Regions from separate parts of the Bacillus kalamii genome, predicted to be linked through region 1. Evidence: riboswitches for the same ligand, from Rfam matches in the RefSeq annotation. Region 1 holds a riboswitch; each other region holds the start of a gene.

Region 1 (11,030 bases):
ATTGATATTCATTGCATAGCACCAACGGGCCATATGCATGGTAGGGAGACAGTTTGCTCCATTCGTTTTCAAATGAGGTCAGGATGATTCCATCCACTTGTTTTGATTTGAGATAGTTCATGTATGTCATTTCTTTTTGTTTATCATATTGAGTATGGCATGTAAGAATGAAGTATCCGTTTTCCGTAGCGATTTTATCGATTCCCTCCAATAAATAGGCGAAGAATGGATTTGTCAGCTTTGGGACAAGTACGGCAATTGTGTAGGTTTTTTGATTGCGAAGTTTTTGTGCGGATGCATTCGGTACATAATTCAATTTCCGAATGGCTTCTTGGACAGCTTTTTTCTTTTCTTCCGATACATAAGGATGGTTATTGATGACACGAGAAATGGTGGCTCTTGAAAGCCCGGTCAATTTAGCGACATCGGCTAGCGTTGCCAGAACATCCCCTCCTTTAAAAGTCGAACGAAATCATGAAATCGATTTCACAACATGGATTAACTGAAGTATATGCGTTTTTGAAAGCGATTACAACATTTTTAGTTAAATTTTCTGAAAAATGTAAAAAGACCCAATGAATGGGCCTTTTTACATGATGCTGAAAGACAGATTTGAACTGTCGACCTATCGCTTACGAGGCGATTGCTCTACCACTGAGCTATTTCAGCAAGTATTTAGTTGTCTTAATGACAAGTATATTTTACTCCTGTTTCTTAAGCCTTGTAAAGAGATCCGCTTATTCATTCACTAAATGTTAACTATTTTAAGTGAATTGCCTAAATTAAGAACAGTTGCCATAAAGCTCCTTTTAAAAGGCAGAATAAATGTGAGAAAATAAAGTATACTCATGGAAAGGATGATTCTGTTGGATAAAAGCAGACAAAGGATGGAAGCGCTAACATCTTCTTTTTTGGGCTATTGTATAGGGGATGCGTTAGGACTGCCTTTTGAATTTAAACAAAGAGGCCAATTTGGTCCAGTTCAGAAGATGGAAGGCTTCGGAACTCATAACCAGCCTCCAGGAACTTGGTCCGATGATACGTCTATGACCATGTGCACCGCTGAATGCCTATGCGATGGCTATCATGCTGACATAATTACACAGTCATTTTTAGACTGGTTCTACGAAGGAAAATGGACACATAATAAAAAGCGTCCTTTTTTCATTAGCCATACTACCTATAAAGTTTTATCCAAGTTAAAATATGACCAGACTCTTCTAGACGCTGGTGAGATGCACCCCTTCAGCAATGGCAACGCATCGTTGATGAGGATTTTGCCTGTTGCTTTTTTTGTGGATTCTTTCCCCTTAGAAGAAAGACTTCGCATGGTAGGAGAAGTTTCAGCCATTACCCACGCCCATCCAAGGTCGATCATAGCCTGCTCCATTTATAGTGAACTCGTGAAGGCATTATGGGAAGGTTCCACCATGACAGAGGCATTGGCTACGATGAGAGGACATATATTGGATTATTATGAACACACAGATTATAAAGCTGAATTGCCTTATTTTGAACGGATTTTACATACAGATTTATCTTCATGCACACAGAAAGAAATCAAGAGCAGCGCCTATGTGGTGGATACTTTGGAAGCTTGTTTCTGGTGCCTTTTGACTACTGGCTCCTTTCGTGAAGCATTGATAGCGGCTGTAGAATTGGGAGAAGATACCGATACAATCGCGGCACTAACAGGCGGTTTGGCCGGAATTCTATACGGAGGCTCGCAGATTCCAGAAGATTGGCTGTCCACGATCCCTAGAAAAGACGAAATATTGGAAGTTGCCGCCGCTCTCTATCACCGATGCGAACAAAACAAGTATCAACTAATTTAGCCTTCCTGCATCGTCTATGTCCATACGAAATAAGAGATCGAGGCAACTTGCTCTCGATCTCTTGTATTCATTCGGATAATTCTATCTCCAGCTATTTCTTACATATTTTGTTTCAATACTGTTTTTTTACGGTAAAACACCAACACTGCTATCACAAGAGCTGTTATACATGCGGGTATGAAAAAGGCGCTATATTTAATAAAATAGCTTTCAACTATACTCCATTGATCGCCGAACACATTTCCTAAAATGATAAAAGTAGTTGCCCAGACTGCTGCACCAGAAAAAGCAAACAGTGAAAACTTCCTGAAAGAATACCCATGGATAGCCGCTAAATAGGCGGTTACATGCCGCACTCCAGGTATAAAAAAACCGAGAAATATGAAATAGGATCCCAATTTTGAAAAAAGCCTGCCAGAAAGGTGTAGCCTCTTTTCCGTAATATGAAATGTGGGACCGAATTTTTTAATAAAGGGCAAACCAAGCTTCCGCCCTAAAAAATAACTGAGGGAAATACCGCACATCGCAGCAAAAACAGCAACAAGCAATGCCGGCAAGAGCAAGAGATGCCCCTGATAAATAGTATACCCTACATAAGTTAATAGGATTTCATCAGGTATAGGCAATCCGATGATCCCGCCGACCAATGCAATAACAATTCCGAAATAGGCAAAATGTTCGATCAAATATTGTACGTTTAAGCTCAATATAGCAGCACTTCCCTTTAACATAAATAAACTGAAAATGTTCGTTTTCTGATTCGATGCTCTTACTACCACAATACCATTTTTTTCGACAATATCAAAATGATTTCAAGATTAGTTTGCATAATGTAATTATGGTTAATTAATTATTGAGTGGGTTATTCTCAAGGACATGGCGTATTTCTCGATCTTCAACATGTGTATAAATTTGCGTAGTCGATACGCTTGCATGCCCTAAAATATACTGCAGGCTCCGGATATCCGCACCATTTCTGTAAAGGAGTGTAGCCGATGTATGCCGCAGTTTATGCGGTGTCAGCTTCTCTTTTCCTAACCCAGAACGGTCATTGATAGATGCAACAATCCTCTCCACATTCCTTCTCGATATTCTTGTCTTTTTTTGCGAAAGGAAAAGAGCCTTTTCATCTTCTGTACCCTTGAGTGCTTCTCTCTCATTCTGGATATATTGGTCCAACGCCTGCCTGCATGCCTTATTAAGAAAGATGGTCCGTTCTTTATTCCCTTTCCCGATAATATGGATGGCATCTCCTTGGATGGATTGAAGATTCAATTGGCATAGCTCCGATACACGAAGCCCCATATTAAGTAAAAAAGTGACCATACAAAAATCGCGGTAATAATGCTTCCCACTTTTGATGCCTCCCATAAAGGTATGTGTTTCCTCTAAATTCATATAGATGGGGGTCCTTTTCCCAATTTGCGGGCTTTCAAGCTCCTCAGCTGGATTGATGTCCAATAGGCGCCTTTTTCCGGTAACGTATTTAAAGAAAGAACGGATAGAAGCTACTTTTCTCGCACGGCTATGCGCGCTATTCCCTCGGACGGTTTCACAATATTCAAGAAAAGCGTAACAATCCTCCAATGTCACTTCCTTTAAAAGATCTGCTGTCATTGTATGTATCGGCGTAACTTCCACTATATCCGTTGTTATATCCAGTATGTCCTCATTTTGAGTGGCGCAAAAGTACCGAAAAAATAAAATAAGGTCATATTGGTATTCACGTCTTGTCCTTGGAGATTTTCCTTTAATCGTCGTCAAATAGATCAAAAAATCTTTTAGCAATTTAGGCATCTTCACATCCATGTATATTCTCCCCTTAAAGGCTTAAATTCTCCTTAAATTGTAGCATAAAACGTCGCCAAATTGTTATTTTGCGACGTTATTTACAATCTAGCTAATTTTTATCCATTTTAAGGGAATTATCCATCTGGATTGTATCGTACAATCTGATGTAAATGTCATTTATTAGGTTGCTTGAGAAACGCTCTCAGACGAAACGAATTAAAGATAGATGGGCATCTACCCTTTTCAATGCAAAATAAAAAAGCCCCTTTTTAGAGGGCTTTTCGCATTTAGTTTACATAATTTTTTTATAGTAAATTATACTTCTTAAGCATATCCAAAATATCTCCAGGCTCTTTAAAGACAAAATCCGGATGATAGCCTTCTTTTGTTTTAGATCCCCAATATGCTAAACCGAATTGGGCGCCTGCATTTTTAGCGCATTGATTATCATAAATGCTGTCCCCGATATATATGGCTTCTTGCCCCGAAGCACCCAGCTTTTCTAGACATAACAGCAAGGGTTCCGGATGAGGCTTATGGTGGGCTGTATCTTCCACTACCACCGCTATATCGAAATGGCTGCTAACTGGCATCTTGGAAAATTGTGTGTCATAATCATATCTGGTCTTGGATGTGACGATTCCAATATTCAAATCCGATTGGGCAATTGCAGCAATAACCCCTTCAAGACCTTTAAAGACTTCTGACTGTCGAGTGAATTGTCGTTCTTTTTCACTCCATTTTGCATGGACATTATCAATATCTTGAATGTTTAGTTTCCGCAACGATTCTTTACCTGGTATACCCAAGGCAAAGCGCAAATCCGCCAATTCGTATTCCATGCCTTCTTCTTTTAAAGTCGCTTGCAGTGATTTTAATATAGCCGTTTCATTATCGATAATAGTGCCGTCAATATCAAAAATAATACTAGTTAACATAATCGTTAGCTCCTCTCCTCTTTACAAATGATCGATCACCGTGCACTTATTTTTTGCTAATTCAGAAGATATATTTTCTGGAAGCTGCCTGTCTGTAATGACCGTATTAATATGGGTAAGATCGAACGCCCGAAAGTTCGCATGTGCATCCACTTTCGTATGGTCAAATACCAAAATGATTTTGTCAGCTACCTTTACTAATTCCCTCTTAAAGTAGATGTCTTCTTCATGCCCGTAATACAAGCCATCCTTCCGTATACAGGCGCAACTTAGAAAAGCAATGTCAAAACGGTAATCCCTCAGTTTTTCAAAAGCTGCATATCCATTGACATGGCGGGTAGAATGGTTAAGAACACCACCGAGCATATGTATGGAAATGTGTTTATTCTGGGCCAGATAATAAGCAGTATCTATGGAATTGGTCACCGCTGTAATTCCCTCTGCTTGAAGAGATTGTGATATAGAGTGGACAGTAGTTGAAATATCTAAAAAAACCACATCACCATCTGACACGAAACTTGCCGCATGGCCGCCAATTCTTCTTTTACTCAGACTTTCCGCTTCCATACGGCTTTCAAAATGATCACAGGGATTAATTAATCGATGCCTTTCTGGAAGAGTCACTCCACCGTGCGTCCTTGCCACTAAGTTCCTTTCAGCCAATTTCACTTGGTCCCTTCTTGCCGTATCCCTTGATACGCCGAATAGCGAACAAATATCCTGAGTATTCATAAAGGTGTGTGTTTCTAAGTAGTTCAAAATTTTTAACATACGTTCTTCTTGATTCATGTCTTATCACCTATTCTTATTGTAAGTGTAAATAAGCAAAACTTCAAGTAAATTTAAGTATTTATGTGAATATACGCAAAAACACTTAATCCAATACTCAGTAAGTGTATGATTGATCAAAGAGCATCGTAAAAATTATACTAAAATATCTTTTTGATGTTGGCGCTTACACAAAGTATTTTCATTCACATTTGAAGCATACATAGTTATTGAATTTTCAAATAAATACATGTATAATATTGTCAATTAATCTGTACTATTCAGTTTGGAGGTTCTGTATGAGTCAACAGAAACGATATTGGAACGCCTCTTTATACGATGAAAAACATCACTTTGTCTCTGATCTAGGGAAAGATGTAATGGAGTGGCTAACGCCTCGCCACAATGAACACATACTGGACGTAGGCTGCGGCACAGGTGACCTTACATGGGCGATTAGCCGATCTTGCCAGTCTATTATCGGAATCGATTATTCTGCCGCCATGATCGAAGAAGCCCAGCATAAATATCCCTCTTTGCCATTTCAGCAATGCGATGCTTCTAATCTCCCGTTTCATGATGAATTTGATGCGGTCTTTTCCAATGCTGCCTTGCATTGGATGAAGGATAAACGACAGGTCATAAGGAAAATCTATGAAAGCTTACAACCTGGAGGAAGATTTGTTGCTGAAATGGGAGGAAAAGGGAATGTCCACATCATAACATCCGCTTTAAAGGAGGCAATACTGCTGCATGGTGTTGAATATGATGACAGGCAATTCCCTTGGTACTTCCCAAGTATAGGCGAGTATGCTTCTCTTTTGGAACAAGAGGGTTTTCACGTAAAGCAGATGCTCCATTTTCAAAGGCCAACACATCTAAAAGGAAAAGATGGGTTAAGAAACTGGGTTACTATGTTCGCTGATCATTTATTTCCGGATTCTTTGCCCAATCATTTAAAGGAAACCATCCTGCATGAAATGGAAGTAAAGCTAGAGCCTCTCCTTTTCCATGATGGAAAATGGATTGCCGATTATCAGAGGCTGCGGTTTATTGCAATCAAATGAAAAAGGCCCTGTCGTAACGACAGGGCCTCTTTCATTTGATCAGACATTATTTATTTTCAGCAATTTGCTTTTTACGGGCTTCATAGCGTTCCATTGCAAAACGATAGTGTTGTTTTTCTTCTTCTGTTTCAGGAATAACTTGAGGTACCGGTGATGGTCTGTTATTTTCATCCACTGCAATCATCGTTAAATGCGCTTGTGATGTCATTTTCTTTTCACCAGTAATCAAATTTTCAGAATGGATCTGAACAAAGACTTCCATTGATGTTCTATGTGCGCAAACAACACTTGCTTCTATACAAATCGCTTCTCCAGCAGTAATAGGCGCATGGAATTCAAATGAATCACTCCGTACAGTAACAACAGGCTTGCGGCAATGGCGCATTGCGGAAATAACGGCGATTTTATCAGCATATGCCATAACTTTACCGCCGAAAATGGTTCCGTGATGGTTTGTATCCGGAGGCAATACTAGATCCACTAATCTTGCTTTCGATTCACTTACTTTTTTTGGTGCTAATTCTTCTGTTTCAACTTTTGACATAACTCTTTTACATCCCTTTCAGTCCGTATAATCTTCGTTGCTTCGACCATATGTGTAAGGGAAGCAATCGTTTCTTCCTCTTTTCTGGTCTTTAATCCACAGTCAGGATTAATCCAAATTTGGTCGTTCTTGATTGTTCTTTTATATTGTACAATAATTTCTACTATTTCTTCAACTGAAGGGACTCGAGGACTGTGAATATCATAGACACCTAAACCTATACCTTTATCATAACCCTGCAATTGCTTCGATAAAAGCAGGTCTCCATGGCTTCGTGATGTTTCGATAGAAATGATATCTGCATCTAGTGCACTGATGACATCCATAAACGAATTAAAATCACAATAACACATATGCGTGTGTATTTGAGTTGCTGGTTGGACCGATCCGGTAGTGAGCAAGAAAGCACGGACTGACCAATCCAAATATTCCTTCCAATCTCCTTTTTTTAACGGAAGACCCTCTCTCAGTGCCGGCTCATCGACTTGAATCATCCGGATATTGTGTGTTTCCAACGATTCAACTTCTTGCTTCAATGCTAAGGCGATTTGATAGCACACTTGTTTTCTACTAATGTCATCTCTAACGAAAGACCAATTTAAAATGGTCACCGGGCCAGTCAGCATGCCTTTCATCGGTTTCTTCGTCAACGACTGGGCAAATACGCTTTCTTTAACAGTCATAGGTTCAATGAATGCAATATCACCATAGATGATCGGCGGTTTCACACAGCGAGAGCCATAAGATTGCACCCAAGCATTTTGGCTGAATGCAAACCCTCCCAGTTTTTCGCCGAAATACTCTACCATATCATTCCGTTCAAATTCTCCATGCACTAACACATCCAGATCCATTTTTTCCTGGATATCTACCCATCTTTTAATTTGTGACTGGATAAAGGTTTCGTATTCTATTTCATTCATTATGCCTGTTTTAAATTTCCGTCTAGCACGGCGGATATCAGGACTTTGAGGAAAGCTGCCGATCGTTGTTGTCGGAAATAATGGCAGCTTCCAAAAATCCCCTTGAATCATTTTTCGTTCTTGGTAAGGATGCGACCGGTGGAAATCTTCCTCTTTTATTGCCTCTAAGGCAGATTGTACATCCTGTCGGTTTCGGAAGGGTGAATTATTCAATGCAGCAATAGCTTCTGAAGCACGATCGAAAAGAGTATTTCTCTGTTCATCTCCATTCGAAAACGATTGGACTAAGCCTGTTATTTCGCCCAGTTTTTCATCTGCAAATGCCAATGCCCCCTTTAACGTAGGATCGATATTGGTTTCATATGTAAGAGTGACAGGTACATGCAACAAGCTGCATGAAGGTGTAATCCAAAGGCGATCATTGGAAACAAATTGCAGCAAGTAATCGATCTCTTTTTTCTTTTCTGTCAAATCACTTTTCCATATATTTCGTCCATCGATGATCCCGGCGCTCAACACTTTATCTTGCGGAAATCCAAATTGCTGCAAACATTCGAGATTTCGCTTTTTGCCATGTACGAAATCAAGGCCTATCCCTTGAACGGGCAAGGATACAACAGATTCATAGTGTTCCACTGAATCAAAATAAGTCTGCAGCATAATCCGTACCGATGGTGCCGCGTTGTGCAACTGGTGATATACGTTCTCTACTAGCTCTATTTGGTCTTCTGTCAGATGTGTCACAAATGCCGGCTCATCTATTTGCACCCATTTTACACCCTCTTGTTCAAGTTCTTCCAACACTTGACCATACAGTTTTGCTAAATCATTCAACAACTGTCCAAATTGATCGTGGTTATATCCTTTTGATAAAGAAAGAAATGTATAAGGCCCAACCATTACTGGTTTCCCTTCGATCCCAGCCAGTTTCTTAGCCTTTTTATAAGCATCTAACGGTTTATTTTCCACTAATGATAAAGTAGCGCCATTCCACTCAGGAATAATGTAATGATAATTGGTATTGAACCATTTGGTCATTTCACTGGCAACAGCAGAATCATTGCCTCTAGCCATTGAGAAATAGGTATCCAATCTGCTTTGAATATCTTGATAGCGGTCAGGGATCAGATTAAACATATGCGATAAATCAAGCATATGATCATAAAAAGTAAAATCATTGATCGGAATGATATCTAATCCAGCATCCTTTTGTTTTATAAGCCCCTTCAGTCTGATCTCATCCATATTCGCCAAAAAGCTTTCTTCGTCGATCTTCCCTGCCCAGAATGCCTCGAGGTTTTTTTTCCATTCACGTTGTTCTCCAATTCTTGGATATCCTAAATTACTGCTCTTCATCTTTTTCCATCCCCATTCTTATTCAATAAAAAAACACTTCTATCCCTTTGTAGTGAAGGTTAGAAGTGCACATCAAATAAACTAATTGATTGAAATTCTAACACCTCCCTATCACCCGTAGGTCCGCAGCGTTGTCGATAAAGGAAGGTAATCTGACTCAGAAAGAAAGGAACTCTTTCCTCACAGTGGCGGGACCGTGCTGGAATTTCACCAGGCTTCCCCTTTTAATCTTAATAAAATGATTAAGAAACCAATATCCACTATTTACATGTAAAAATATAATATCTAAATTAAATAAATATTATAAAAATTTAGAAAATCATACCATGTAAAGAATTTGAAGTCAATGTATTTTTATAATCCCTATTGGAAAACTGCGTTAATTAAATCGGTTGATATATAGATGAAAAATGAACAAAATTGTGCAGTTAAAATAACATGGAAGGTCAGTTTATTAATAAACAGAAAGAATGTTCTGCATCATCTGGTGGATAAATCATTAGAGTAAGAGCTTACAGATACTCTTCACATCTGCATTATATTTATGGGACAAAATTCCGGTTTGGATTATTAGATTGATATAACTTGATTTAGAGAAGAATAGGATACAATATCCAGAAACAGGAGTAGAGAAAAGGATACTTCAAAATCAGAGGGTCTGAATCTTTCATTTAGAGAAAAAAAACAAAAACTCATGTTTAACTTGGCATCATTATAAAAAGAACCCGGATGTTTATCATCCGGGTTCTTTTGGCATCATTTTTGCAATCTATACTATTATTTAGATACTGATTTTGTTTTTTCAACATCTACTACTTTTCTGCGGTCTTTCAAGAAGAAAGTCATCAGCAGTGCAATGATGCAAAGGATAAAAGTAAAGATGAAGGATCCATTGATTCCATCGATTGCAGCATCGGCCATTTTTTTCATATAAGCCAATTTGTCTGTAGCTGCCAAAGAAGCAGATGGTTCATGAGACTTCGTTACATTCGTCATGATGGTAACTAGAATGGCTGTACCGATTGATCCGGCTACTGTACGCAATGTGTTGTTTACAGCCGTACCATGACTGATCAATTTATTAGGCAGCGAGTTGATGCCTGCTGTTGTCAATGGCATCATAACCATTGAAATACCTAAGAATCGTGCTGCATAAATAAAGGTAATCCAACCCATGCTTGTATCCAAACCAAGGAACATAAACGGAACGGTTGCCACAACCAATATGGTTAAACCAGTAATGGATAGCCAGCGGGCTCCGAATTTATCAAATACGCGACCTGTGATTGGCCCCATAATCCCCATTAACAAGGCACCAGGCAATAAAACCAGACCTGAATACAATGCGCTCTTGCCGTGGATGCTTTGGATATAGATCGGCAATACGATACTCGCTCCAAGCATTGCCATATTCAAAATAGCACCGATAGCTGTTGTTAATGCATAAATTGGCGACTTAAATACTCTGAATTCGAGCATAGGGTTTTTCATGGTTAATTGTCTCCATACGAAGGCGATAATGCCAAGTACCCCAATAATTAGGGAAGTGATGACGATTGTATCATCCCAGCCATCGTTACCTGCAGAGCTGAAGCCGTATAGGACAGCACCAAAACCGATTGTAGATAACACAATGGATAAATAATCGATTTTTGGTTTGGATAATGGAACAACATTTCTCATTGCAAAGAATGCAAAAATGATATCCAGGATCGCAATCGGCAAGACAATGTAGAACAAGTAGTGATAATCCCATGTATCTACAATCCAACCAGAAAGGGTAGGCCCAATTGCAGGAGCAAACGCAA
Region 2 (11,030 bases), 700 kb from region 1:
ACACCAGCAGCCAATGTAAGGATGGCGCCAATAAAGGCCATAAGGAAAAAACGGCTGCCTGTCTGTTCTTTTTCTATGCCGAGCTGCTTCTGTTTATATACGGGCAATAGATCTTCTTTTAGATTCATCTGTTCATTATCCGATATATCAAACACAGACTTTTTGTATGTCCATTCGTTATGTGTAAATCCATTATCCTGTTTAAGCTCCTCTTTCAAAGCAGTAAATGCTTCTTCAGGTATATTCCCTTTTATGAGGTGCATTACTTTAATAGCTGATTGACTTACTGATTTTCTGAATTGGTTATATTGTTCATCATTAAGGATAAAGGCATCTCCAGAGTGGTAAGCTGAATAATCATACACAAAATTTGTGAAAGGCTTATTCAGCGACGTAAGCCGGTTGCCTTGTATCGTTAAGGTAGCGCCCTTACTCAAAGCGTCTGACAGTATTTGTTTTTTCTTTTCCATGTCAAAACTATTTGCCAATTTCCTCTCAAGTCCAGGCAATGCTTGCAACGAGGTCAGCACCATATTCTCTTTTGGATCGGGCGGAGAGAGTGGAACGCTGCTTATATACACTGCTTTGCCCGGTGGAACCTCTATGTTTTCTTTCATATGTTTATTATAATTTCGTGCAGCGATGATATTGGTTTTGCTATCATCCATGGTAATATTTTGTCCGCTTGTTTTAAAGCTGAAGACGTCTATAAATTCAAAAGAACTGACGGATGTAACGGTACTTCCTTTCTTTTTAAGAGTCGTTAATAGGTCTCCGGTTTCCGTTTTATTGTATAGGGCTGTTTCTACATAGGAAACATCGTAGGGAAAATACTTATTGATTTTCGGTACTGATGAAACGTAAGAGGAGTAAAATAAGCCAACAAAAAAGATGGCACTGGTCATCAGCACTGAAACCAAATAAAGGGTTTTCTTAAATGTGCCGAATCTTTGCGAAAGATTTCCAAGTATCAGCATGTTAGTGTGATAAAATTTTTTGAACGGTTTAGCGACCTTTAAAATGAGGCTTATTAAGCTGCCATATATGAAATATGGCGCAGCCAGCAAAATAGCAAAACGGACCCTTAACCATATGTCCGCTTCTTCACTGGATGATCGACCGAGTGTGAATAACGCCCAAAAGAATAAACAAAGAGCAATCAGACCCAAAAGGATATTGCCCTTCTGCTTTTCATTCGTCTGGGAAGCCTTAAGGATATCAATGATGGAGGTTCTCCTTATATAAAATTGTATAAATAAAAAGTTGCATAGATTGATCAAAAAAAAGACGATGGCCGTTGTGATAAAGGCGATTAACGGCAGCTCGAATACGACTGGATTATATGGCAGTTGGTGATTCAGAGCCACAAAGAATAATTTCGAAAAAACGACGCCGAATACTAAGCCTGATAGAAGTGACATGATGAAAAGTGTTAAATTCTCCAATAAAATCATGATGGAGAGGTTTTTGGATGTCATCCCCAATGTCATATACATTCCCAATTCTTTTCCGCGATACTTTAAAAAGGAAGTATTAGTATATGAAATAAAAAATACAGAAAACAGAATAAGGATGATGAGGCTAATGTTGATCACTTCGTATAAGGCTGTGATATTAATGTTTGTCATAACATCTTTATTGAATAAGAGACAGCTTAGTATAAATAGCATGGTAACTGTCATCGAGTTGACCAAAAAATTAGAGATATATTTCTTGAAATTGTATATGAAATTTTTGCGTATAATGTCTTTAAACGTCATGCACGACCGCCTCCAACGACACTTTGTGCTTCCAAAATACGGTCGAAAAAGATGCGACGGTCGCCTGATGACCTTAATTCCATTTCAATTTGGCCATCTTTGATGAAGACAATCCGTTTACAGAAAGAAGCCGCAAAGGGATCATGTGTCACCATCACTATAGTGCTGTTCCACTTGCCATTTAAATCGCCCATGATATTCATAACGTTTGTTGCAGATTTAGAATCGAGGTTGCCGGTGGGCTCATCAGCGAAGATGACTTGCGGGTCATTCGCCAATGCTCGGGCTGCTGCCACTCTTTGCTTCTGGCCTCCGGATATTTGGTAAGGATATTTGTTTTGTATAGAATCTATACCAAGGAATGCGGATAACTGATTGACTTTTTCTTCAATCACTTCGGGATTTTCTTTGTCTAAAATCAAGGGCAACGCAATATTTTCCTGAAGGGTAAGGCTGTCCAATAAATTAAAATCCTGGAATATATACCCTATTTTTTCTCTGCGGAAAAGGGCCATCTCGTCTTTTGACATCTTAGTAATGTCTCTTTGGTCGATGGTGACACTGCCGGACGTCGCTTTATCTACACCCGATAAAATATTGAGCAAAGATGTTTTTCCGCTGCCGCTTGGCCCCATTATGCCAACGAATTCTCCCTCGGAGACTGTTAAGTCTATGCAGTTAAGAGCTGCGGCCTCTTTGGTCCCTTTATAGCTATTATACATTTTCACTAGTTGATTGACTGTAATGATTTCCATTTGTACCTCCGTTATAACGCTGATTTCTATATATAGAATAGAGCATGAGAAAGGTGAAGATACATCTAATAACCTTACATAACCTTTCATTTCTGTAAGGTTATACGGATTCTCGCTTTTTAATGGCAGTATATCCACGCATCGGTGAGGTATACGTACTGGATGATCTGAAGGAAATAAAAAAGGGAACGAGTTTTCTCCGCTCGTTCCCTTTTATTTCTTTATACCAACCCGAAGCCGCGGACGATTGCAGCTACCAGGAAGGTAACACCTACAGCGATGGCTGTAGGGATGATGAATGACATAAATGTCCATTTGGCACTTTTCGTTTCTTTATAAATATTCAACAGAGTAGTCCCGCAAGGATAATGCAGTAATGAGAAGAGCATCATATTAAGTGCGGTCAGCCAGGTCCATCCCTGGTCGAGCAGTATTCTTTTAAGCTCAGACATTTGTTCCACTTCTGTTAAGGAGCCTGTCGAAAGGTAGGCCATTAATAGAACAGGAATGACAATTTCGTTGGCTGGAAGTCCGATGATGAAGGCCGCCAGTATATACCCATCCATCCCGAGCAACTGGCCGAATGGATCCAGGAAGTTGACGAAATGCATAAGAATACTAGTATCGCCCATATCGATGTTGGCCAATATCCAGGTCAATAAGGCGGCGGGTGCAGCCACTTTTATCGCCCGATTCAGTACAAGCAAGGTTTTATCAAGGCTTGCGCGCAAAATGGTATCCCAAAACTTCGGCCGCCTATACGGGGGCAATTCCAATGTGTAATGAGTCGGAATACCTTTTAATGCAGTTTTTGATAAAACCCATGACACGGTCAATGTGACAAAGACGCCAATCAGCACGAAGCCGATCAGTATGGCTGATGTCATGAGTGTTGCCGAAAGCCCGGTAAAGCTGGCAGCCATAAAGAGGGAGGCGAGCAGGATCAATGTTGGCCACCGGCCATTGCAAGGAATGAAATTATTTGTCAGAATGGCGAGCATGCGCTCCCTCGGGGACTCAATGATTCTAGTACTCATGATGGCTGCTGCATTGCAGCCGAATCCCATAGCCATTGTCAAAGATTGTTTTCCGTGGGCGCCGGCCGATTTGAATAATCGATCCATGTTAAAGGCCACCCTAGGGAGATAACCGTAATTTTCCAATAGTGCAAACATTGGAAAGAATATAGCCATCGGTGGCAGCATAACTGAAACAACCCAGCCAGTTCCTCTGAACAAACCTAGAACCAGCATTCCGTGGAGCCATTCAGGCGCATGAAGGAAGGCGAATAATGCCGTTAATTTGGCTTCTAGGTAATTGAACAGATCGGCCAATAAAGAAGATGGGACATTCGCCCCTGCTATAGTCAGCCATAATACAATTCCGAGCATAATGAACATAATGGGGAAGCCCCATAATTTACTGGTGAGAATCTTATCTAGCTTTTCTGTTTTGAAGTCTCTCTCGTTTTTGGTGGAGACGACAGCCTGGGAGAATCGGTGTGTCTGCCTGTATATACTTCCTACAATATCTTCACGGACAGTTGTGGAAGCCATGCCGGCCGCTTTTTCCGCAATTCTGTCCAGTGTTTCTGCACTATTCACACAATCACGCTCTCTTTCCGGGGCAGCCTCTCCTTCAGCGACTGCAATAATGCATCGTCGCCGTCGAGCAATCGCAGGGCAATCCATCTAGTTGGATAATGATCGCCGAATAGGCCTTTAATATCTTTCTCTAGGCTCAGTATTTGTTCTTCTATGTCAGGCGGATATTCCACAAGGTAAGGGGCGACAGAGGTGTTGCCATGAACCATATCGCGTACTTTTGCAAGTAGAACATCCAGGCCGGCTTTATTCCTTGCCGACATCTGTACGACTGGCACGCCCAGTTTTTTTGATAATAGTTGGCTATCCACTTGGATGCCTTTCTTTTTCGCTTCATCCATCAGATTTAGACAAATAATCACCAATGAAGTCATCTCAAGTACTTGCAAGGCCAGATTCAGGTTGCGTTCAAGGCTTGTCGCGTCCATCACAACCAAGGTAACATCAGGCTTCTCGAAAATAATGTAATCGCGTGCTACTTCTTCATCCGTGGAATTGGAGTATAGAGAATAGGTTCCCGGCAGGTCGATCACCTCATAGGTTTCCTTGCCGAACATATAAGAACCGATTGCCTGTTCAACTGTTTTTCCCGGCCAATTCCCTGTATGCTGGTTCATGCCCGTCAAGGCATTGAATAAAGTGCTTTTCCCAGTATTGGGATTGCCGGCTAACGCTATCCTATAGGTATGTTCGCTCATTTGCACTCACTCTTTCGCCAAAAATTTGATCACATTCCTCTTTCCTGAGAGCTATCGTGGTACCGCTGACCCGAAAGGCAATGGGGTCGCCAAGAGGGCTTTTTTGTATCATTTCAACTGCAAAACCGGGTACGAAACCTAAGTCCAATAATCGTCTGCGCATAACGGGTTCTATTTGCAGGGTGGAAACGATCAGTTTGTCGCCCGGCTGTAAAGAAGATAGGGGAACTTGTTGATTCAAATTGGTCATCTCCTTTATTTTTTCGTTTCTGTAAAAATGTTTCCTTAGTGCAACTTTTGTACATATTATAGCTCATCTTCTGAAAAAAACAAACATTAATTTGTTTCTTTTTCCCTGAAGATGTTGTTTTCCGATGTGAAATGATGCTGGTACCTATACGATGTTGTTCTAAATTTTATGAAGATATCCATGTATTTGTGAAAGATTTTTTTAGGAAAAAAGGAGGGAACAAGTGGTAAAAGGTGAAAGTAAAATTTGACAGTCTTTTCAGAAATATAAATTCTTGGACGTGAGGTGCTATAATAGATACAATTGTAATGAATATTCAGTCAGAGGAGTGGTAGGATATGAAAGATTTCAGACAAAGTCTAGAAAAATATGCAGAGCTAGCTGTTAAAGTGGGCGTTAATGTACAGCCCGGGCAAACGCTTGTTGTGAGAACAACGCTAGAAGGTGCGGAATTAGTCCGCATCATTACGAAAAAAGCATATGAAGCAGGAGCGCATAATGTCATTGTCCAATGGAGCGATGATACAATCACCCGCTTGAAATATGAGCATGCAGGGGATGACGTGTTCAAAACATTCCCTGTGCACCAGGCAAATGAAACAAATGAACTTGCAGAGCAGGGCGCTTCATTCCTTTCTGTTATTTCGTCTTCTCCTGATTTGTTGAAGGGTGTGGCATTGGAACGTTTGGCGAATAACCAGAAAGCATCCGGTCAAGCGTTAAGCAAATTCCGCCAAATCATGCAAGCGGATAAAGTATGCTGGTCCATTGTGGCTGTTCCATCCCAGGCATGGGCAGATATGGTCTTCCCGGATGCACCGGAAGAAGATCGAATTACGCTTTTATGGGAAGCAATCTTCAAGGCGACTAGAATCGACCAGGATAATCCTGTGGAAGCATGGAAGAAACATGATGATACATTACATACAAAAGTGGACTATTTGAATGGAAAGCATTATAAAAAATTGCATTATAAAGCGCCAGGTACTGATTTGACAGTAGAACTTCCGGAAAAACATATTTGGTGCGGCGCCGGAAGCATTTCTGAAGCTGGCGTGGAATTCATGGCAAACATGCCTACTGAAGAAGTGTTCAGTATGCCGTTGAAGACTGGGGTGAACGGAACTGTTTCCAGTACAAAACCATTAAGCTACAACGGCAATATCATTGACAACTTCTCATTGACTTTCGAAAATGGCCGTATTGTCAACGTAAAAGCAGAAGTGGGCGAGGATGTATTGAAGGATTTAATTGAAACAGATGAAGGCTCGCATTATTTGGGAGAAGTGGCTTTGGTGCCTCATCATTCGCCAATCTCTGAATCCAATATCCTTTATTACAATACACTTTTTGATGAAAATGCCTCAAACCATCTGGCTATTGGAAGTGCGTATGCATTCAATTTGGATGGCGGCAAAACAATGTCGCGTGAGGAACTGAATGAAAACGGAGCAAATGAAAGCATTACACATGTTGACTTCATGATCGGATCCGACCAAATGGATATCGATGGCATTACAGAAGACGGTAAGGAAGAACCAATCTTCCGAAATGGAAATTGGGCATTCTAATTAATGGCTGACAAGATTCTGTATTTGTTGTAAAATAATGGAGTATACATGGATAATTAAATACGATTTTTGAAGTGCCTGTAATCAGGATAATAGGGAAACTGGTGAAAATCCAGTGCAGCCCCCGCTACTGTAAGCATCTTTTTTATGACCCGCTTGCCACTGAACCTAGTTTGGGAAGGCAGCGGAAGCTGTATGATGCGAAGCCAGGAGACCTGCTTTAAAAAGGGATAACTTGTTTTTCGGAGGGAAAAGTAAGTCAAGCAGGTTATTGTATGTGACTTACATTTAATGAGAGCCTTGACTTTATAGTCAGGGCTCTTTTTCATATCTCCCGTAGTTATTTATACATGTATCAGAAGATTCTTACATTTGTTGACTAAAGGAGTGGGGGAAGACAATGAATAAACGGATGATGAAGTTTATTAGTGCAGCAACCCTGTTGTTTTTGCTTGTATTCGGAGCATTGGCAGGATGCGGAACAAGCGATGAGGGAAAAAAGGAAAACAATGAAAAACAATCGGCCAGCAGTGAGCAGAAGGCATTTCCGGTTACATTTAAGGATGACTCTGGAAATGAGGTAACCATCAAAGAAAAGCCTACAAAGATTGTTTCCGTTTTGCCGAGTACGACAGAAACTTTATTTGCATTAGGCTTGGATAAAGAAATTGTCGGAGTATCCGACTTTGATAACTATCCAGAAAAAGTGTCGAAAAGGCAAAAAATCGGCTCGCAGGATATCAATGTAGAAAGTGTGCTTGCATTGGCGCCTGATGTTGCCTTTATTTCAGAGTACCATGCCAGAAGCCATGCCAATGTGGTAAAGCAATTGCAGGATGCAGGCATTACGACCATTGTCAATAATACATCCCAAAGTACGTTCGATGATACGTACAAAGCCATTGAAATGATCGCTAAAGCTACCGGTACAGAAAAGAAAGCTGAGGAAATAGTGAAGGGCATGAAGGAAAAGGCAGCAACCATCCAGCAAAAAGCAAAAGAAGTAAAAGGAAAGAAAAAAGTATGGATTGAAACGTCCGCACCACCGGAAATGTATAGCGGAGGGAAGGGAACATTCCTTGATGAATTGTTGTCAATCATAGGAGCTGAGAATGTTGCAGGCCGACAGGAGGGCTGGATCAAGATGAATGAAGAAGAAGTGGTCAAGCTCAATCCAGATGTCATTGTTACAACATATGGCTATTATGATAAAAATGCGGTTAATCAGGTCATAGAAAGAAAAGGCTGGCAAGAAGTGAATGCAGTGAAGCAAAAGCAAATTTTTGATGTGAACAGCGATTTGGTCTCAAGACCGGGCCCTCGTTTGGCGGACGGTTTAGAGGCGCTCGCCAAAGCCGTATATCCGGATGTTTACCAATAAACGGATAGCGGCTCTGACGGCAGTTTCGACCGCACTTGTTGCAGCGAGCCTAATAGCGGGAGTTTTCTTCGGTTCCGTGCCGGTGTCAGTGTCCGATATTCTAAGGATACTGTTCGGTAAACTGTTCCATATGAATCTGTTTGAAGGAGACCGAAATATTGAAATGATTGTTTGGACGATCCGTTTTTCCCGGGTAATCCTTGCCTTTTTGGTCGGTGCCTCATTAGCTCTTGCAGGGGCGGCATTTCAAGGGTTGTTAAGAAATACCTTGGCGGACCCCTATACGATAGGCGTCTCTTCAGGGGCGTCTCTCGGTGCTGTCCTTGTCCTGTTTTTCCATGTGCCTGCAACATTTCTGGCCGGCTATTTGCAACCTGTGGCGGCTATTCTCTTTGGATTCCTTACACTGCTGTTGGTATTAGGCATTTCGCATTATTCGACCGGCCGAATGTCCAATCAAACAATCATTTTGGCAGGAGTCATCATTTCTTCTTTTATGAGCGCCTTTATTTCATTGATGATTGCTTTATCGCCAAGAGAAGATTTATCCAATATCCTTAATTGGACTATGGGGAGTGTTGCCATGAGGGGATGGGGGCATGTGGCGCTCATTCTTCCCTTTTTCTTGATTGGAGGCTTCCTTATTTTAATACATGCACGCGAATTGAATGCAATGGCACTTGGTGAGCAATCCGCCCGATTTTCAGGCATGGATGTGAAGCGCAAGAAGCAGCTCATTTTGATTGGTGCATCCATTCTTACAGGAGGGGCTGTTGCCGTATCCGGAGCAATCGGATTTGTCGGATTGGTCATTCCGCATCTTGTGCGTTTGATAATTGGCGCGAATCATCGGCATGTTCTTCCTTTTTCTCTAGTACTAGGCGGCTCTTATTTGGTACTGGCCGACTTGGCGGCCCGCATGGTGATTGCCCCAAGGGAACTGCCAATCGGTGTCATTACGGCTCTGATCGGTGCCCCTATTTTTGCCTGGCTGCTGATCAAGCAAAGAAAGAAAATGGCCAATAGAGTGTAAGGAGGCTCGATGATGATTACATTAACAGATATAACGGGAGGGTATAGCCGGCAGGCTGATATTGTAAGGAATCTCTCACTGAATGTTGAAAAAGGCACTTTCTTTTCGCTAGTCGGGCCAAATGGGAGCGGTAAGACAACCTTAATCCGATTAATGATGGGGGCTTTGCAATTGAGGGCCGGAACCGTAATGATAGCCGGCAAGCCTTTAGAAGATTATTCAGTAAAGGAGCTAGCACGGAAAGTGGCAGTCATGACCCAGGAGAATGAAGTAGGAATGGATTTTTCGGCTTGGGAAATCGTCGGCCTTGGCCGTTATCCACATCAAAGTGGCCTGCTGTTGCGGGATGCCAGCCAAGAGGATGAACAGGTTATCAGAAGGGTTATGGAGCAGACGTCTACATGGGAATTAAGGAATGAAATATATGGAGCCCTCAGCGGAGGCCAGAAGCAGAGAGTCCTGCTTGCCAAGGCCCTTGCCCAACAGCCGCAGATCCTTTTGCTTGACGAGCCGACGAACCATTTGGATGCCAGGCACAGCATGGAGCTGCTGGATTTGCTGAAAGAATTGCAATGCGAGGAACAATTGACGATCATGGCTATTTTACATGACCTAAATATCGCCTCGCTATACAGTGATCAAATCGGCTTAATGGAAGCTGGAAGACTGATCGGAGTCTATAATGGCCTTTCGGAAAGGGAACAACCCATATTTAGCGATACATACGGTGTCGATATGTTCTTCGGGCGCCATCCTAAAACGGTGAAAACAGCCGTATTCTTCGAGCCCGGTTTTTTAAAAGGAAAAGAGGCGTATCCAATGACTGGCTGTTTGGAATGCATCTCTGCTTCAAATTCAATTCAGCTTTCGTTTGGGCATTCGGTGAAAACACTGACCTCCGGATTGCAAGGCAAAGGTTTTTCGTGGGAGGATGGCTGGATTCTTACTGAAAAGGGAATCCGGAAAAACAACGTTCTTCCAGTTGGATTTTTGCCATTGCCCAAAAGTGATAGAGGCGAATTTGCCATATCCTTTGGTGAAGCGGGAGAGGTTTCAAGCTGGATGCCAGGCAGCCATATCCCTGCCGATACGCATATACTCATGTTTCTGTTTTTAGAAAATGGGTCATGCCATCTCACGTTATTGATGTCCAACAAGCTGTCAGATACAGAAATGGTCCAGTTAAGCAATGTTTTAACGCAGGAGCTTACTAGGCTACATATTCTACAAAGCGGGTCCACCTGCGAAATAGCCATTCAGCAATTGTCAATCAGCTGCTCACCTGGAAACGGCAATTCCAATTCGAATGGGAATGAAGTTGCTCCGACTTGCAAGGAGCTTCTACGTTATGTATATAAACGTGTTTCTGGGAACTGAAAGTAAGCTCTTGGCCAAGTGAATCATGGATTCCTTGGCCTTTTCCTTATGAGGGGAGCGATAAGAATTTGTAATGTATTCTCATAAATAATATGTCATTTTCTTATGGATGAATGAGAGAGACAATGATAAAGAAATCAAAAAAGGAAGGAGAGAGTGTGTATGCCGATTGATTTTCATAATGAGGAATTGAGTGCCGCCTATTCCAATCGGACGCCTGATCAATCTTGGCCGGAAATGATAAATGGATTGACAGCAGGTGTTTCCGGAAAAATAGTGGCAGATATAGGCTGCGGTGGAGGAATATATACTCGTATACTCGCAGAGTTGGATGCGGATGAGGTTTTCGGAATCGATTTTTCACCGACTATTCTTGGGAAGGCGATTAAAGATAGCACGGAATACAAAAGGATTTCATACAGATTGGGCAATGCCGTTCATACCGGTTTAGCTTCTTCATCCTGTGATATTGTGCTTCTTAGGGCAGTAATCCATCATTTGCCTGAACTGGTCAACAGCTTTATAGAGGCAAACCGCATCCTTAAACCCCAGGGCATTCTTTTGATCCAGGATCGTACCCCTGATGATTGTTTTCTTGAGG
Region 3 (11,030 bases), 1.5 Mb from region 1:
TCGTCACGGAACTGCTGTACACTTTTCCCACTCGATGTGTAGATTACAGCACCATTAGCAAATTTAGACTCATTTGTGAGTTCAATTCCTTCATCCAAGTCTTTTACTCGAACAACACTCAAAACTGGGGCGAAAATTTCATCCTGCCATATTTTCATAGTTGGTGTTACGTTATCGAAAACAGTAGCTCCCAAAAAGTAGCCTTCTGAATGATTCTGTGTTCGTCCATCAACAAGTAATGTTGCGCCTTCTTTTAAACCGCTTTCAATATAATCAAGAGTTCGATTCTTATGGGCATCGCGAATCAATGGTCCGACAAAAGTCGTTTCGGATTTCCCATCCCCTGTTTGTAGCATTCGTGCTTCAGAAACGAGTAATTTCATAAATTCATCTGCAATTTCATCTACAACTGCTACAACGGAGCAAGCCATACAGCGTTCTCCGCTACTGCCGAATGCTGCTCCTATAATACCTTGAACCGTTTTTTTTAGATGACAATCTGCAAGGACCACAGCATGATTTTTTGCACCGGCAAGGGCCTGAACACGTTTTCCATTGGCTGTACCGATCTGGTATACATACTTAGCCACTGGTTCTGAGCCAACGAAAGAAATAGCTTTTATCTCTTTATTTTCTAACAATCCATTCACTACATCTTTGGATCCGTGTACGAGATTAAGGACCCCCTTAGGAAACCCTGATTGATAAAAAAGCTCTACAAGTTTCTCGGCAAGAATAGGTGTGCGTTCTGAAACTTTCAAAACAAACGTGTTTCCGCACGCGATAGCGAGTGGAAACATCCATAATGGCACCATCATAGGAAAGTTAAACGGTGTTATTCCTGCTACGACCCCTAGTGGATAACGCCAAATTGATCCATCTATCCCTTCTGCAATTCTAGGTAGAGCTTCCCCCATCATTAAAGTAGGTGTTGCAGTCGCAAGTTCAACGACTTCAATTCCTCGCTGGACTTCTCCTTGAGCATCCTTTAACGTTTTACCATTTTCCATTGTAATAATTTCAGCTAGCTGTTCTTTTTGTTCTTGAAGTAACTGCAGATATTTGAATAAAAATCTTGTTCTATTTGGAACAGAAACTAATGACCAAGTATGATATGCATTCTGCGCAGCCTGTACAGCATGATCTACATCCGCTTTCGTTGACAAGGGTACATAGGCGATAATATTTCCGTTTGCAGGATTTACTACTTCTTCGACTTCGGTTCCCGTAGCATCAATCCATTCTCCGTTAATACTATTTTTCATTTTTTTAATATAGGTTGTTCTCAATTGTCTCCTCCCCTTTCTTATAGAAGTGTTTTCTTTTGCTCACTAATATTTTTATATAAGACAGCCATGTCTTGATCTCCGTATCCCTTCTCTTCAGCTTCTTTATATAAATTGTAGAGAATTTTGCTTACTGGCAGCTCCACATTATTCTTTTTAGCCAGATCCATAGCAAATCCAAGATCTTTTCTCAGCAATTTTAGAGAAAAGCCAGGCTCATAATTGTCATCTGCTATGAAACTTTTATAGTTGCGTTCATAAATACGGCTCTGACCATAACTAACGTTTAACATCTCGAATAATTTGTCAAGATCTAGATGGCTATTCCTTGCTAGATGTAAAGCTTCACTTACACCTGCGGTATAAAACCCAATTAAAAGATTGTTGATCAATTTTGTATTTGTACCGCTAGCAATGTGTTCATTTACATGAAAGATATTTTGGCCCAGTGCTTTAAAAATAGGAGTTGCCTTTTCATATACAGCTTTCTTTCCACCTACCATAATAGTAAGTGTCCGGTTAATCGCACCTATTACTCCGCCACTGACAGGAGCTGCAAGAAAATCGATTCCATTTTTATTTGCTTCTTTTTCAATCTCAAGATTCAGCTCGGGGGAAACCGTACTTGTATCTATAAGTAGAATACCGGGTTTACTCAAATGGATGATACCATTTTCTCCTAAAAATACCTCTTTTACTGCATGCGATGAAGGAAGACTAGTAAGGATAACATCACATAGTTCTACCATTTTTTGAACCGATAAACCTATTGTTCCACCTGCTTGATGAAAGGTCATTTCAGCTTCCTTGTTCAAATCTAATCCGTATACAGTAAAGGCTGACAGAAGTAAATTTTGCGACATAGGAAGGCCCATATTGCCTAAACCAATAAATCCAATTGTATTCATAAGATTTCTCTCCTTTTACATGATATATTTTTCATGTTCAGCTATTCTTGCTGCAATTTCACGCTTTTTATAGAACAAGTTACTGAAAATAGGGATAGGGAGACTATGAATTTCATCTATTAGCTGTTTTCTTTCTTTTTCATCCGTTTCGATACTTGCTAAGACGGTCAGGGCCATAGCTTCTACTTTGCGAAAGCCTTCTTCACAAAGGACATGTGCCATCTTTTCTTTCAATTCTCTTTCTTTTTGCCTTTTTTGTATGACCTTTTTTGTTCGTACAACTACTGATTCCATTTGATAAATTTCTATCTGCATATCAGCAAGTAATCGTGCATACTCTTGATCTTGATCTTGATCGTCTAAAATCTGTGAACGTTTCAAAGCTGCTAAAGATTTATAGAACAGCCAATAAGAGAGCTGAATAAATTGCTGATTTCGGTTGCCTGGATTATTGAATACAGGCTCGGGCGATAATTCTTTAGTTTGGTTCACATTATTAACTATAATTTTATGAATAGTTAGTCTATTAATTTCGTTTGTACCTTCGAAAATCCGGCTAATTCTCGCATCTCGATATAATCGCTCTATCTCATACTCCTGCATATAACCGTATCCACCATGGATTTGTACAGCCTCATCTACAATTCGACCGAGGACTTCAGAGCAATTAATTTTATTGATTGCACATTCAGATGCATAGTTAGCAAGTTGCTTTAATTTTTCTTCTAATGAATGATCAGATGTAAAAAGTTTGTCTAGCCGTCCAGCAGTTCTATAAGCAGAACTTTCAGCTCCATAGATGGAAATGGCCATGTTAGCAATCTTTTCTTGAATCATCGAAAAATAGATGATTGGTTTCTCAAACTGTGTACGTTTTTTAGCGTAGGTTATAGAAAGCGCTAATGCTTGTTTTGACATACCGATGTTTGAGAATGCTAGTTTTAAACGGGCCATATTTAAAATGTTTAATGCCACGTGATGCCCTTTCCCCACTGTACCAAGTACATTCTCTATTGGTATACTAACCTCTTCCATGATTAAAGTTGCTGTTGATGATCCTCTAATGCCCATCTTCTTTTCTTCAGGGCCAACCGAAACTCCATCAAAAGAACGCTCTACGATAAATGAAGTCATACCTTCAGTCGTTTTAGCAAAGACAACATATACATCAGCTATTTTTGCATTTGTAATCCACTGTTTTTCACCATTTAAGATCCAGGCTGTTCTCTCTTTATTCAAAACAGCAGTAGTTTTAGCGTTTAATGCATCTGATCCTGCGTTTGGTTCCGTTAAGGCATACGCACCAATCCATTCTCCAGATATGAGTTTAGGTAGATATTTTTTCTTTTGTTCTTCAGTTCCGTAATAAACATATGGTAATGTCCCTACACCCGCATGGATATTAAATGAGACACTAAACGATCCCCCAGAGCCCATCTTTTCGGCCACTAGTCCAGAAAGTTTTTTATTGAGAGAGAGACCTCCATATTTTTCTGGAACTTCGATACCGAGTAATCCTAGCTCTCCAGATGCTTTAAACAAGTCTCTTATGGTTTTGTAATCATACTTTTCAGTTAATTCAAGAAGAGGGATTACTTCGTTTTTAACAAATAAATCTGTGGTTTTTGAAATGAGCTGCTCTTCTTCACTAAAATCTTCTGGAATAAACATATGCTCTATTGATTCTGGATGAGAAATAAAGGGTTCATACCATTGCAATTCCGCTTCGGCCATCAAATTATTCCTCACTTTCACTCTTTACAATTAAATTTGAAAAAGACGATGATCTTTACGTTTTTTTACGTATCATCGCCTTTTTTAGATGTTTAGGATTTATGTTCTTCTTTAAGGACTGTTTTTGCCATTTCTTTATCCAAATTTTCAAAATTGTAATAGGATATAGTGTCATATAATTCACTTCGCGTTTGCATATCCTTGATTCCGTCTCTTTGAGTGCCTTCTTTTTTAATTAACTGAAACATTCTTTCATAGGCTTTTGCTGCCGCTCGTAAAGATGTCACTGGATATATGACCATCTGATAGCCCATTTCTTGAAATTCTTCTGCTGTGTAATAAGGAGTTTTTCCAAACTCGGTCATGTTGGCGAGAAGCGGTACTTTAATTTGATTCTTAAACAATCGGAATTCTTCTTTAGATTCAAGGGCCTCTGGGAAGATTGCATCTGCTCCCGCTTCTACATATGCAGCTGCCCTGTCGATTGCTCCATCCAATCCTTCAATGCTGCGCGCATCTGTTCTAGCTACAACAAGTAAGGAGGGAGCTACTTCTTTAATTACTTTAATCTTTTGTACCATCTCTTCTGTGGAGATAACCTGTTTACCATTTAGATGACCACACTTTTTAGGGAGCCGTTGATCCTCCAATTGAACGGCCGCTACTAGTGATTCCACCATTTCTCTAGCTGTTCGGGCAACATTCAAATACCCACCAAAACCTGTATCAATATCTACTAAAACCGGTAAATTAGTGGCACGCACAAGGTCTTTTGCATGATTTGCCACTTCAGTGGAAGTAATAATACCAAGATCAGGGAGTCCTCTGCTAGCTGTATAAGCTGCCCCTGATAAATAAAGAGCCGCAAAACCTATTTGCTGGGCAACCAAGGCGGCCATTGCATCGTGAGTACCAGGTATTTGCAAAATGGTTTTTTTAGACATAAGATTTTGAAATTGATTAGCTAGTTCCTGTTGTGTCAATGGTTGATCTACAATCCATGCCATTTAGGACCATCTCCTTTTATTAGATGAACAAATTAATGAATTCAATAACACTCAAATTTTCTAATCTTTTTTGGTCATAGCAAGTCTCTTCAATTAATCGCTGTTGTTTGATTGAAAAATGGGTTTTTATATTGTTCATAAATTTTTCTTTGATTTTTGGAATGGATTCCTCTCTGCGGAACCGATGACCTAATGGATATTCTACTTCTATCTTTTCGGTAACAGTTCCATCTAAGAAACGAATTTGCACACTGTTGGCGATTGAGCGCTTGCTCGAATCGAGGTAATCTTGACTATACTGTTTGTTTTCTACTACACTCATTTTTTCACGCAAGGCATCAATTCTAGGGTCTAGAGCACTATTATCCTCGTAGTCTTCCGCTTTAATGTCACCGTTAAGCAACCCGATTGCTGTTATATACTGCAAGCAATGATCGCGGTCTGCTGGGTTAGAGAGGGGGCCTGTTTTATCAATGATACGGATAGCTGACTCATGCGTCATAATCATAATTTCCTCAATTTCATTAAGACGGTCCACTATTTGAGGATGAAGTTTAACAGCACACTCTGCTGCTGTTTGGGCATGGAATTCTGCTGGATACGACACTTTGAACAAAACGTTTTCCATCACATAAGAATCGAGCGGACGGCCAAGGACTAATTCTTTTTTATTAAAGAGGGCATCTTGAAATCCCCAAACAGGTGCTGAAAGACTATTTGGATAGCCCATTTCACCTTTTAATGCCAATAATGCTAGGTGAACTCCCCTACTTGTGGCATCACCAGCAGCCCAGGATTTACGTGATCCAGTATTAGGTGCGTGTCTGTATGTTCTTAAACTAGAGTTATCGATCCAGGCATTAGAAAGTGCATTAATAATCTCTTGTCTTGATCCTCCAAGTAGTTTCGTGACTACTGCAGTAGTTGCGACTTTTACAAATAGAACATGATCGAGTCCTACACGATTCAAGCTGTTTTCTAGAGCAAGAATGCCTTGGATTTCATGTGCCTTAATCATCATTTCAAGAACATCTCGAATAAGAAGTGATTCTTTTCCTTCAGCAAGGCGTACTTGACTTAAGTAATCCGCGACTGCAAGAATACCTCCAAGGTTATCTGATGGATGGCCCCATTCCGCCGCAAGCCAAGTATCATTATAATCGAGCCAACGAATCATGCATCCAATATTAAAGGCTCCTTTTACAGGATCAAGTACATATGGAGTACCAGGAACACGGGTTCCATTAGGGACGATAGTGCCAGGAACGAAAGGCCCTAACAGCTTCGTACATTCTGGATAATTTAAAGCGAGAATTCCACACCCTAACGTATCGAGCAATACATAGTGCGCCGTGCGATATGCTTCTGTACTTGTGATATCTTTATACAATACATAATCAGCGATTTCTTCCAATAAAGTATCTGTTTTGGTAATATTATTTGTTTTTAGCATGAGACCCTTCCTTTTCTGTTAGGAGCTGAATATAAAAAAATAGATATTCGCCACTTTTATTTAATGGGCAACAATTGTGTTCACGCCTTCTTTTAATGAAGAACGCGACGCTCACCTATATAATGTACTCGTGGACGAAATATTCGATTATTAGCATGTTGTTCGATTACATGAGCGCAAAGACCAACCGTTCTTGCACTAAAGAAGATTGGTGTATAAAGTGGAATTGGTATGCCTAACATCCAATAAACTGGGGCTGCATAATAATCAAGGTTCGGATAAATTCCTTTCTCTCTCTCCATTACTCTTTCACCAGTTTCACACATCTCATATAATGTATAGTCGCCTTTTACATCACAAAGCTCTTTTAGCGCTTCCTTCATCATTACTGCCCTAGGATCAATTTTCTTCATATAAACACGATGACCAAATCCCATGATTTTTTCTTTTTTAAACAGTTTTGTAGTTAGCAACTCTTCGAACCTTTTAGCGGTACCGGCTTCATTTAGCATATACATAACGGCCTCATTGGCTCCTCCGTGAAGGAATCCTTTTAAGGAAGCAACTGCACCAGTTAATGCACCATATAAGTCAGATTGAGTGGAAGCGATAACTCTCGCTGTAAACGTGGAGTTTGGCATTTCATGTTCACTGTATAGAACTAGGGAACGATCAAATATTTTTTCTTCTAATGGAGTAGGTATGCGGCCTGTAATCATATTAAAAAAATTTGCAGTATATGAAAGGCTTTCGGTGGGGTGAATCAATTCCATCTTGTTAATGATCCGATAGCTGTTCGCTACAATGTTCGGTACTTTACCAAGCAGTTGGTAAGCACGGTCTTTATTTACGGTTAATGAACGGTCATCAAGGTGAATGTCAAATCCTGAGAGTGCTGAGATGCCGGTTCTAAGCCCGTCCATAGGATGAGTATGAGTGGGAAGATGATTAAATATTTCTGAGAGTTCCACGGGTATTTCATATTCGTTTTTTAAACTCTTTGCCAGTGCTTCTTTTTCGGAGGAATTAGGTAAGCTTTTTTCAAGCAATAAATAGACGATATCTAAATACTCTTTTGTTTGGGATAACTTAATAAGGTCATAGCCTTGAATAACAATTTCACTATTTTTCGTATCTAATAATGAAATTTTTGTTTCAACTGCAACTACACCATCTAATCCAGGAAAAAATGTATCCTTAGTTTCCATTTATTCCATCCTCCTATCTCCAAATAACTCTTCTCTTATATTTTTGTAAGCCTTTTCAAGATTACTTGAAAAAATGTCTTTTTCATTGTTTATTTCTGACCTTCCCATAATCTCATTCAGCTGATGTTCATAATAAGAATGTAATGTGAATGGTCTTTCAATAATGAAATTGTTCATAATACAAGTTTTAAAGCAATCGGTAAAGTACTGAACTGTTCCAAACATAGTGTCCACCTCGTAATTGTTTGTACTATCAAGAAAAATAAAAAAACAACTTCCCATTAGAAGTTGTTAAGAAATCGAACAGATACCTAAATAAGCATGTGTTATTCCTAAAAAAAAACATGCCTTCATTGCTCGCACTTAACACCCCCTATCCTCGTAGGTATTGATGTATGCTGAAGCAGGCAGGTCTCCTGGCTTTTGGTCATCGTTCTTCGATCCTTCCCATCTTCATATAGCTGAAGACAGTGGTTTTTTCGAATTACTCTCAAATACAGTTGCGGGACAGCGTCGGACTCTAACCGAACTTCCCTCTTAGGTAGATAATAAACAAAACTATCTACACCTGCTTCTACACATATAAAATTGTTAATTCGAGTTAAATATAACAAATATTCATTTAATTATCAATTTTTACCGTTAACACAAATTGTATTCTTAAGTAAGAAGTAAATTATCCATCCAAAGAATTGATTAGTCTACAATAAGAGTTTAATTAATGATTTCTACAAATATACAAATTTGATCAGTTTTGATCCAAGCTTCTCCCTTGGGTAAAAAGAGAAGCTTGGAAATTTAGAAAGAGAGGGCATGGGTCCGCCCAATATTGCTAATCCCTATTGCACTCCATCTTATTTTACATTCAACATTTTTTACGTTATCTTTAGTACACAATACTAAAATCAAAGGTGTGCTTACGTTTGCGAATTAATAAATTTATCGGTGAATCTGGAATTACATCCAGACGGGGAGCAGATAAGCTGATTGCCGAAAAAAGAGTGACGATAAACGGCATGGTTGCTGAGCTCGGCAGCAAGGTGGAAGATGGCGATGATGTTAGGGTGGATGGAAAACCCATCAAGACAGAACAGCAAAATGTCTATATTGCGCTTAATAAACCTGTCGGCATCACATCCACGACCGAAAGGCATATTAAAGGAAATATAGTAGACTTCGTCAATCATCCATTGCGTATCTTCCACATTGGCCGATTAGATAAAGACTCAGAAGGCCTGATTCTCCTTACAAATGACGGCGATATTGTCAATGAAATACTCCGTGCCGAAAATAAGCATGAGAAAGAATATATTGTGACGGTGGATAAACCATTAACCACTCATTTCCTGAAACAAATGGCAAGCGGTGTTGAAATTCTTGATACTAAAACGCTGCCTTGCGAAGTAAAAAAACTGTCCAAATATGTCTTTAAAATCATATTGACACAAGGATTGAATAGACAAATCCGCCGTATGTGCTCAGCCCTTGGCTATGAGGTTAAGGGACTTCAGCGCATACGGATCATGAATATCAGACTCGATGGCCTGAAGGTTGGCCAATGGCGCGATTTAACTGAAAAAGAACGCACGCAATTATTTTCAGAACTTCGCTATACCCCGAGAACATAAAGAAAGAAGGCTCCTTCACACAGAGCCTTCTTTCTTTATGATAACTATTCGCTTTATTCATTAAGGATTAACAATAACAATGGATCCCAACGGGCCTGTAGCGAATCTGAAGAAGCTGACATGGCCGGAACTGTTTGCTACATTGGGTGCATTCACAAGCGTGACACTAAATGTTGAGCCATTTCTGATTTGTATGGTATCTCCTACAGCATAGGAACCTACCCTTATCAAACTAATCGGCCCGCCATTGCTGGCATTCGCTGCAGGAGCACTTTGTGTAGTTGCCACTCCATTCAAAACCAAATAAAATACTGCTCCAGCAGTCGTCGGAGAATTTGTGCTTAACGTAACGTCCAAAAAATATAGACCTGCTTGCTGGACAGTAAATGTGCTCGTTACAGCATCGTAGGTGACAGAAGCACTTTGCCGCGGAAGCAAATTAAGAACATTCGCTCCAGAGGCTACTGTCTGTGGCTGAATATTGCTATTGAAGAAAGGCTGTTCCAAAGAGGTAACCGTCCCAGTCGGACCGGTTGCTCCTTGAGCCCCTGTTACCCCGGTTACACCCGTTGGGCCTGTTATTCCTTGAACTCCTGTTACGCCGGTTGGACCCGTTATTCCTTGAACTCCCGTTACCCCGGTTGGACCTGTTATTCCCTGGGATCCTGTTACACCCGTTGGGCCCGTTATTCCCTGGGTTCCTGTTACACCCGTTGGGCCAGTTGCTCCTTGAGCTCCTGTCACTCCTGTCGGTCCGGTTGCTCCTTGAGCTCCCGTTACGCCAGTTGGGCCTGTTATTCCTTGAACTCCCGTTACGCCGGTTGGACCCGTTATTCCTTGAGCTCCTGTCACTCCTGTCGGTCCGGTTGCTCCTTGAGCTCCTGTTACGCCAGTTGGGCCTGTTATTCCTTGAACTCCCGTTACGCCGGTTGGACCCGTAATCCCTTGGGATCCTGTCACTCCTGTCGGTCCGGTTGCTCCTTGGGTTCCTGTTACACCAGTTGGACCCGTTACTCCTTGGGTTCCTGTTACACCGGTTGGACCTGTTGCTCCCTGCGAACCCGTGACACCCGTTGGACCAGTAATCCCTTGGGCTCCGGTTACACCGGTTGGGCCCGTTATTCCTTGAGCTCCTGTCACTCCTGTTGGACCTGTTGCTCCTTGGGTTCCTGTTACACCGGTTGAACCTGTTGCTCCTTGGGTTCCTGTTACACCGGTTGGACCTGTTGCTCCCTGCGAACCCGTTACGCCCGTTGGGCCTGTTACTCCCTGTGAACCCGTTACGCCGGTTGGACCCGTAATCCCTTGGGAACCAGTCACTCCTGTCGGGCCGGTATCTCCTTGGACTCCTGTTACCCCATTTGGTCCCGTTATTCCTTGGGCTCCCGTTACACCAGTTGGACCCGTTGTTCCTTGGGTTCCTGTTGGACCTGTTGCTCCTTGGGTTCCTGTTACGCCAGTTGGACCCGTTGCTCCCTGCGAACCCGTTACACCCGTTGGGCCCGTTATTCCTTGGGCTCCCGTTACACCGGTTGGACCGGTTTCCCCTTGGGCTCCTGTCACTCCGGTTGGGCCGGTTTCCCCTTGGGCTCCTGTCACTCCGGTTGGGCCGGTTTCCCCTTGTGCTCCTGTCACTCCGGTTAGTCCGGTTTCCCCTTGGGCTCCTGTCACTCCGGTTGGGCCGGTTTCTCCTTGATCTCCCGTTACGCCAGTTGGGCCTGTTACTCCCTGTGAACCCGTTACGCCGGTTGGACCCGTAATCCCTTGAGCTCCTGTCACTCCTGTCGGTCCGGTTGCTCCTTGAGC

What was found. Region 1 has a riboswitch for cobalamin ahead of metE (5-methyltetrahydropteroyltriglutamate--homocysteine S-methyltransferase). Riboswitches for the same ligand answer to the same signal wherever they lie in the genome.
Region 2: another riboswitch for cobalamin. It lies ahead of ABC357_RS12560 (ABC transporter substrate-binding protein); the one in region 1 lies ahead of metE (5-methyltetrahydropteroyltriglutamate--homocysteine S-methyltransferase).
Region 3: another riboswitch for cobalamin. It lies ahead of ABC357_RS01620 (hypothetical protein); the one in region 1 lies ahead of metE (5-methyltetrahydropteroyltriglutamate--homocysteine S-methyltransferase).

What each region holds. Positions count from the first base shown of each region.
Region 1 is NZ_JBDFMI010000001.1:1,837,347-1,848,376, forward strand. It holds gene ABC357_RS09200 (LacI family DNA-binding transcriptional regulator) at 1-442, opposite strand, end outside; tRNA gene ABC357_RS09205 (tRNA-Thr) at 598-669, opposite strand; gene ABC357_RS09210 (ADP-ribosylglycohydrolase family protein) at 867-1,835, shown strand; gene ABC357_RS09215 (DedA family protein) at 1,934-2,542, opposite strand; gene ABC357_RS09220 (tyrosine recombinase XerC) at 2,682-3,644, opposite strand; gene ABC357_RS09225 (HAD family hydrolase) at 3,932-4,564, opposite strand; gene ABC357_RS09230 (DeoR/GlpR family DNA-binding transcription regulator) at 4,586-5,353, opposite strand; gene ABC357_RS09235 (class I SAM-dependent methyltransferase) at 5,632-6,399, shown strand; gene ABC357_RS09240 (acyl-CoA thioesterase) at 6,446-6,943, opposite strand; gene metE (5-methyltetrahydropteroyltriglutamate--homocysteine S-methyltransferase) at 6,916-9,222, opposite strand; cobalamin riboswitch at 9,348-9,492, opposite strand; gene ABC357_RS09250 (DHA2 family efflux MFS transporter permease subunit) at 10,000-11,030, opposite strand, start outside.
Region 2 is NZ_JBDFMI010000001.1:2,535,552-2,546,581, reverse strand. It holds gene ABC357_RS12590 (ABC transporter permease) at 1-1,760, opposite strand, end outside; gene ABC357_RS12585 (ABC transporter ATP-binding protein) at 1,757-2,515, opposite strand; gene ABC357_RS12580 (nucleoside recognition domain-containing protein) at 2,737-4,071, opposite strand; gene ABC357_RS12575 (FeoB small GTPase domain-containing protein) at 4,116-4,817, opposite strand; gene ABC357_RS12570 (FeoA family protein) at 4,798-5,058, opposite strand; gene ABC357_RS12565 (aminopeptidase) at 5,406-6,638, shown strand; cobalamin riboswitch at 6,694-6,875, shown strand; gene ABC357_RS12560 (ABC transporter substrate-binding protein) at 7,051-8,019, shown strand; gene ABC357_RS12555 (FecCD family ABC transporter permease) at 8,006-9,052, shown strand; gene ABC357_RS12550 (ABC transporter ATP-binding protein) at 9,062-10,429, shown strand; gene ABC357_RS12545 (class I SAM-dependent methyltransferase) at 10,592-11,030, shown strand, end outside.
Region 3 is NZ_JBDFMI010000001.1:308,147-319,176, reverse strand. It holds gene ABC357_RS01650 (CoA-acylating methylmalonate-semialdehyde dehydrogenase) at 1-1,289, opposite strand, end outside; gene ABC357_RS01645 (NAD(P)-dependent oxidoreductase) at 1,307-2,194, opposite strand; gene ABC357_RS01640 (acyl-CoA dehydrogenase family protein) at 2,210-3,928, opposite strand; gene prpB (methylisocitrate lyase) at 4,021-4,935, opposite strand; gene ABC357_RS01630 (bifunctional 2-methylcitrate dehydratase/aconitate hydratase) at 4,955-6,388, opposite strand; gene mmgD (citrate synthase) at 6,481-7,596, opposite strand; gene ABC357_RS01620 (hypothetical protein) at 7,597-7,821, opposite strand; cobalamin riboswitch at 7,986-8,183, opposite strand; gene rluF (23S rRNA pseudouridine(2604) synthase RluF) at 8,520-9,224, shown strand; gene ABC357_RS01610 (beta strand repeat-containing protein) at 9,285-11,030, opposite strand, start outside.